DNA from 2 places in the Streptomyces odontotermitis genome. Region 1 is predicted to be linked to the other one. Evidence: riboswitches for the same ligand, from Rfam matches in the RefSeq annotation. Region 1 holds a riboswitch; the other holds the start of a gene.
The links. A riboswitch is a leader RNA that binds a small molecule or an ion and turns the genes downstream of it on or off. The one in region 1 is predicted to bind cyclic di-AMP.
Positions count from the first base shown of each region.

Region 2: it holds a riboswitch for cyclic di-AMP, as region 1 does, so the genes downstream of both, ACQB60_RS13075 (transglycosylase family protein) here and ACQB60_RS39460 (C40 family peptidase) in region 1, are expected to answer to the same signal.

Region 1 covers NZ_JBNJLS010000024.1:66,080-69,255, forward strand. Annotated here, with positions in the region: gene ACQB60_RS39450 (ATP-dependent Clp protease proteolytic subunit) at 1-446, shown strand, start outside; gene ACQB60_RS39455 (hypothetical protein) at 454-759, shown strand; cyclic di-AMP (ydaO/yuaA leader) riboswitch at 1,142-1,309, shown strand; gene ACQB60_RS39460 (C40 family peptidase) at 1,313-1,783, shown strand; gene ACQB60_RS39465 (DUF6328 family protein) at 1,885-2,457, shown strand; gene ACQB60_RS39470 (LysE family translocator) at 2,396-3,031, opposite strand; gene ACQB60_RS39475 (LysR family transcriptional regulator) at 3,131-3,176, shown strand, end outside.
Region 2 covers NZ_JBNJLS010000003.1:520,071-523,246, reverse strand. Annotated here, with positions in the region: gene eno (phosphopyruvate hydratase) at 1-344, opposite strand, end outside; gene ACQB60_RS13075 (transglycosylase family protein) at 708-1,433, opposite strand; cyclic di-AMP (ydaO/yuaA leader) riboswitch at 1,439-1,631, opposite strand; gene ACQB60_RS13070 (transglycosylase family protein) at 1,825-2,907, opposite strand; gene ACQB60_RS13065 (cytochrome P450 family protein) at 3,053-3,176, opposite strand, start outside.

The DNA of each region.
Region 1 (3,176 bases):
ACATCTCGCTCTACATCAACTCCCCCGGCGGCTCGTTCAGCGCGATGACCGCGATCTACGACACGCTCCAGTACGTCTCCTGCGACGTGGAGACCGTCTGCCTGGGCCAGGCCGCCGGTACCGCCGCTGTCCTGCTGGCGGCGGGCACGCCGGGCAAGCGGTCCCTGCTGCCCGGCTCCCGGGTCCTGATCCACCAGCCGACGGTCACCGAGCCGATCCAGGGGCAGACCTCGGACCTGGTGATCCAGGCCGACGAACTGCTGCGCACCCGCGCCCTCTTGGAGGAGCTGCTGGTCCGGCACACCGGTCAGAGCCCCGAGCGGGTCGCCGCCGACATCGAGCGGGACAAGATCCTCGACGCGCACGAGGCCGTCGCGTACGGGCTCGTGGACCGGGTCGTACCGGGCCGCCGGGGCGCGCAGGACTCCGCGCCGGGCGCGAGGTGAGCCGCGCATGCTCCCCGAACTGCCGCCGCTGCCCGCCCTGACGCGCGCCGAGGGCGAGTTGATCGACCGCTACCTGGAGGCCGTGGACCTCCTCGGCCGCATCAACCCGGCCCGCTCCACCACCACGTACGGCGGACTCCGCGCCGCCCAGGCGCTGGTCAGCAAGGCGACCCAACTGCGGGACGCGCTGGCCCTGATGCACCAGCGCGGCGAGAGCGAGGTGCACGCCACGACGCTCGCCCAGGCCCTGCGGGTGCTGGACGGCGAACGGCGGTCACAGCGCGTCACCGTTCCGCCACAGTCCGGGGGTTGAGGGCCCGCCGGCGGCCGGCGCGCGGCCCATCGAGCGCCGCGCGCGCCGCGCCGCACCGTCCGGTCGCGGCGTGAAACGGACCAGACGTGGTCCCCCGATCAGCGTAGGCGGGCCTCGGTCCGGACGCGGTCCAGAGTTGCGCAAGGTTTGTACGCGCGCACCGGAATACGTGATTCCGGTGCTGGTCGAGCGATGCTCTGCCGTCGCGCCGATTTCCCCCATTCACCGCTGTCCACCCGAACAGGTCAGTCGTGAGGAGCCTCACAAACTGCCGATTCGGCTCGGAATTCTCGGGGTTGACGGGTCAAGATCCCTTTCGACGACAAGCCCCCGCCACCGCGGCGGGGCGGTCCGGGCGGACGCCGAGTCCTGCCGCTGCCCGGATGACCGGTCGACGAAGAATGCATCGGCAGGAGTGGAGGACCCAGGCACGACGGGCCACCGGGCTTGATCCGGACGGCCCTTGGGGTGAAGCCGCACACCGCGGCCGGGCAACTTCGCCAGCCCGAATCCGACAGGTCATCCTTCACAGGCGGTTGACGAAGGGTTGCGCATGACTGCGCTGAATCGTGTTCCGTTGCTCACCAGGGCCGGCGCCGCGTCGGCACTGACGCTCGCGGCGGTGGGCGGGACCATCGTGGCTCCCGGCCTCGCAAGCGACGCACAAGCGGCTACGCACGCATCGAAAGCGCTCAAGGTAGCGGCCTCCAAGAAGGGCTCTCCGTACCGCTATGGAGCGGTCGGACCGCACCGGTTCGACTGCTCGGGCCTGACGCTGTACTCGTTCAAGAAGGCCGGCAAGAAGCTGCCGCGCACCGCCGCGCAGCAGTACAACAAGACCCGCCACATCTCGAAGTCCCGGCGGGCCCCCGGCGACCTCGTGTTCTTCCACTCGGGCCGGAGCGTCTACCACGTCGGGATCTACGCCGGCGGCGGCAAGATCTGGCACTCGCCGAAGACGGGTGACGTGGTGCGGAAGCAGAAGATCTGGACCAAGAGCGTCTGGTACGGCAGGGTGCGCTGACCCCCGGCCTCCCGGCCCTTCGGCCCTGCGGAACCGCAGATCCCTGGATCTGCGGTTCCCCTGCCACGGTTGAGGCGGGCGGGCGCGGCTACTCGTGTGCCATGCCCGCCCGCCACCTCTGTACGGACCGCAACGAGACGCCTCTTCAGCGGGCCGACCGCAATTTCTCCGAGCTGCTCCAGGAGTTGAGGGTCACCCAGACCGGCGTCCAGATCCTCTTCGCGTTCCTGCTGTCGCTCGCGTTCACTCCGCGCTTCCCGTCGCTCGACACCGTGCAGCGCGGCACGTACGTCGCCACGCTGCTGCTCGCGGTGCTGGCCGCCGCCCTCTTCACGGCGCCCGCCGCCCTGCACCGCGCCCTGTTCCGGCAGGGTGCCAAGCCGCTGGTGGTACGGGTCTCCTCCCGGCTCGCCGGGGTCGGCATGGGCGTGCTCGTGCTCGCCCTCGGCGGGGCGGTGCTGCTCGTGGTCGACGTGACGGCGGGCCGGGCGGCCGGGGTGGGCGCGGGCGCGGGGACGCTCCTGGTGTGCGGCGCGCTGTGGGGCGTGCTGCCGCGTCTGGTGCGGCGCGCGGGCCGCTCGTCGCGGCCGGTCCGCCAGGGATCGGTGCGCCTCAGCCGAGGAGCGGTTCACACAGCAGGGCCAGACCGAGGGCGGCGAGCGCGGTGCCGGTGAGGCCCTCGATGGCGCGGGCGGTGCGCGGCCGCCGCAGCCAGGTCCCGAGCCGGTCCACGAGGAGGGCCACCACCTGGAACCACAGCACGGCGAGTGCCACCACGATCGCCGCGAGGAGCAGGGTGCGGGGCATCGCCGGGCTGCCGTCGGGCACGAACTGCGGCAGCACGCTGAGGAAGGTGAGCGACGCCTTCGGGTTCAGGGCGTTGGTGAGGAAGCCCTCGCGCAGCCCGCCCCGCACGTCCGCCACCGCCACGGCGTCCGGAGCCTCTGCCCGCGTCGTCCCGCGCGTCCGCACCCACCCTTCGAGCGCCCGCACCCCCAGGTACAGCACATAGGCGCCGCCCACCAGTTGGAGCGCGCGGAACAGCGCCGGTACGGACGCGAGGACCGCCGCGACCCCCGCGACCGCGAGTGCCGTGTGCACGAGCAGCCCGGCCGCGATGCCGAGCGCGCAGACGGCGCCGGCGCGGCGGGAGACGAGGGCGTGCCGCACCACGACGGCGAAGTCGGCGCCCGGCATGGCGACGAGCGCGGCGGCGAGGCCGGTGAAGGCGAGCAGTTGAGCGTCCATGGGCCCAGCGTGCCTGGACCGGGTCTTCAGCAGGTATGTGGAATATCCTGGGTCTGGCTTAAGCAGACGTTTAGGCTCAGCACGGCCGAGGAGAGTCCCGTGTACGACCCGACGCGCCTCGCCGCCCTCGTCGCCGTCTCCGAGG
Region 2 (3,176 bases), on a different contig from region 1:
GAGACGCCGAGGATGGCGTTGGCGCCGAGCGAGCCCTTGTTGTCGGTGGCGTCCAGGTCGAACATGGCCTGGTCGATCAGGCGCTGCTCGGTGGCGTCGTAGCCGACGAGCTCCGGGCCGATCTGCTCGATGACGGCGAGGACGGCCTTCTCGACACCCTTGCCCTGGTAGCGGTTGGGGTCACCGTCACGGAGCTCGATGGCCTCGAAGGCACCGGTGGAGGCGCCGGACGGGACAGCAGCACGACCCGTGCTGCCGTCGTCGAGGCCGACCTCGACCTCGACCGTGGGGTTGCCTCGGGAGTCCAGGATTTCCCGGGCTACGACGACGTCGATGGACGGCACGAGCATCTCCTTCTGGGATGTGACGCGAGTACGCGCGGTACGCGGGGTCGCTTTGGCCCTGCGCCTCCTGAGCCTAACGGGCTCCGGAGCTTCGGCCAGCCGACCGCCCGCCTCCTGGGACGAACAGGGGCCCAAATACCTTGGAATCAGGGCGTAAGCCCATCTTCTCTACTCGCTAGTAGCGAACACGGGGCCGACATGGGGATCGGCATGGGTTCGGCATGGAGATCGGCATGGGGGCCGGGCAGGGGTCCGGACACGCCCCCGCCCCGGTGCGTACGGGGGATACGCGCACCGGGGCGGGGAGCCCGTGGGGACGGGGTGTGCCCTGCGGCAGGTCAGGGCGGGGTGGGGCAGTCAGCCTCAGCTGAGGTGCAGCTGCTGGCCCGGGTAGATGAAGTCGGCGTCGTCGATGATGTCGCCGTTGAGCTTGTAGACCTTCTGCCAGCCGCCCTTGACGTGGTGCGACTCGGCGATCTTGGAGAGCGTGTCGCCCTTCTTGACCTTGTACTCGCCGTCGCCCTTCTTGACCGTCTTGCCGGTCGGGGTCTCGACGGTCTTCTTCGAGTCGGACTTCGGGGCGGTCTGCTGCGGCTGGGCCTGCGACTTCTGCTGCTGCGGGGCCTGCTCGGTGCGCTCGGCCTGCGGCTTCGGCTGCGGCTTCGGGGCCTGCTGCTGCGGCTGCTGCTGCTCGGCGGAGCCGCCACCGCTGTACGAGGCGTTGGAGAGGCCGACGCCACAGCTCGGCCAGGCACCCTTGCCCTGACCCGCGAGGACCTTCTCGCCGATCTCTATCTGCTGGGCCTTGGACGCCTTGTCGGCGGTGGGCGCGTACTTGGTGCCACCGTAGGCGGCCCAGGTCGACGGCGAGAACTGCAGGCCGCCCTGGTAGCCGTTGCCGGTGTTGATGGACCAGTTGCCGCCGGACTCGCACTGGGCGACGGCGTCCCACTCGGCGCCGGTGGCGGCGGAGGCGGAGCCGGCCGCCATCAGCGGGGCGGCGGCGGCGACGCCGGTGACGCCGGCGAGCGTGACGACGCGGGTGGCCTTGGACGGACGACGGTGCTTGCCCTTGCTGGAACGCAGCATGAGTTAGATCCCCTCACCGACGCCTGCGAGGTGAGCTGTCGGGTTCGGGCCAGTGAGTGCCCGGCCGCGCTTCCTTGAGCGCGACTTAACCCCTAGCCGTTCCCAACCCCGTCCGGCGGCTCCTGTGTTGAGCCGCCGTCCGGGTGGGCCCGGCGCAAACCTTGGGTCCCCCGCTCCTGCCTACGGCGCTTGACGCGACGACTGTTCCCGTCCGGCGGTTGGCAGGATTCGGCGTACCGACCGGCGGGGCCCGCAGTGGCGAGCGGTGATGACCGTAGGCACGCGATCCCCGGAATTTCAAAGACGATCAGGGCTTCTGAGACCCATCTCTCACTCGCGCCAAACCGGACATTTACGAATAAGGAGGCCGGGTGCCTACCGTCAACTTCCCTTACTTTTCGCCCAGATCGAGGCGCTGACCGGGAAGGATGAGGTCCGGGTCGGCTCCGACGGCCTTCTTGTTGCCGTCGTAGAGAGCGGGCCATCCGCCGTGCACGTCAAGGTCGTCGGCGATCGCCGAGAGGCTGTCCCCGGGGCGGACCGTGTAGGTGCCGTCGGCCGCGTCCTTGTCACGCGACTGCCCGCGGGAGGCGTGGCGCCCCGAGCGGTCCTTGGCGCCGTCGTGGGCCCCCTCGTCGGCGTGGCCGCCGCGGTGGCGGCCACCACTGGAGGGTGCGGAGTCGGACGGGTCGGGCGCGGGAGTGGCCTGGTCGCCGCCGGGGGAAGTGGGCCCGTCCTGGCCGGACTTGTCCGGGTCCTCGCTGCCGCTGCCGCTGCCGGAGGGCTTGGACGGGGACGGCTCGGCACCGTCGTCCGAGGGCTCGGAGGCACCGTCGGACGGCTCGGCGGAGCCCTCGGAGGGCTTCGAGGCGTCGTCGGACGGCTTGGACGTCTCGTCCGTGTTGCCCGGCTCGTCGTGATTCTTGTCTCGGGAGGGACCGCCGGTTCCGGGCGTGTCGCCACCGTCGCTGCCGCTGTCGCTACCGCTGCCGCCGTCGCCGGGGGCCTCCGAAGAGGGGTCGGACGGGGCGTCAGACGGGCCGGAGGAGTCGGTGGGCTCCGGAGTGGGAGCGCCCGGGTCGACGTCCGGGGCGGTGCCGTCCTGGGTGAGTCCGGCCACCGCGGAGCAGCTCGGCCAGGCGTCGGGGCCCTGGTCCTCCAGCACCTTCTCGCCGACGGCGATCTGCTGGGAGCGGCTGGCCTGGTCGGCGCTCGGCGCGTAGTCGAGACCGCCGTAGTTCTCCCAGACCTCCTGCGAGAACTGCAGCCCGCCGTAATAGCCGTTGCCCTCGTTGGCGCTCCAGGAGGCACCGCTCTCGCACTCCGCGAGCCGGTCCCAGGTCGCGGCGTCCGCGGCGCTCGCGCTGGTGGCGCCGAGCAGCGGGATGGCGATGGCAGATCCGGCGACCCCCGCCGCGACGACGAGAGCAGGGGCCTGACGGGGGCGACGGTGACGACCGTTCCCGGAGAGCATGCGCGTGCCTTTCCGTGGCTGCCGTGACGCGGGACGCCACGGTCGCGGGTGGTGCCGCGATGACTGGTGAACGTAGCGGGACTCGAACGCTTGTCACAAGTCGATGCAGCGGAGATCACGTGAAAGTCACAGCCCTGACGGAACGTCAGCTTCCGTCGCTTCCGGCCGAGTTCTCCGGGGGCGTGAACTTCACCGGCAGCGTGCGCAGTCCGCGCATGATGAGCCCGCCGCGCCAGCGCAAATCGGCAGGTTCCGCCGCGAGCCGCAGG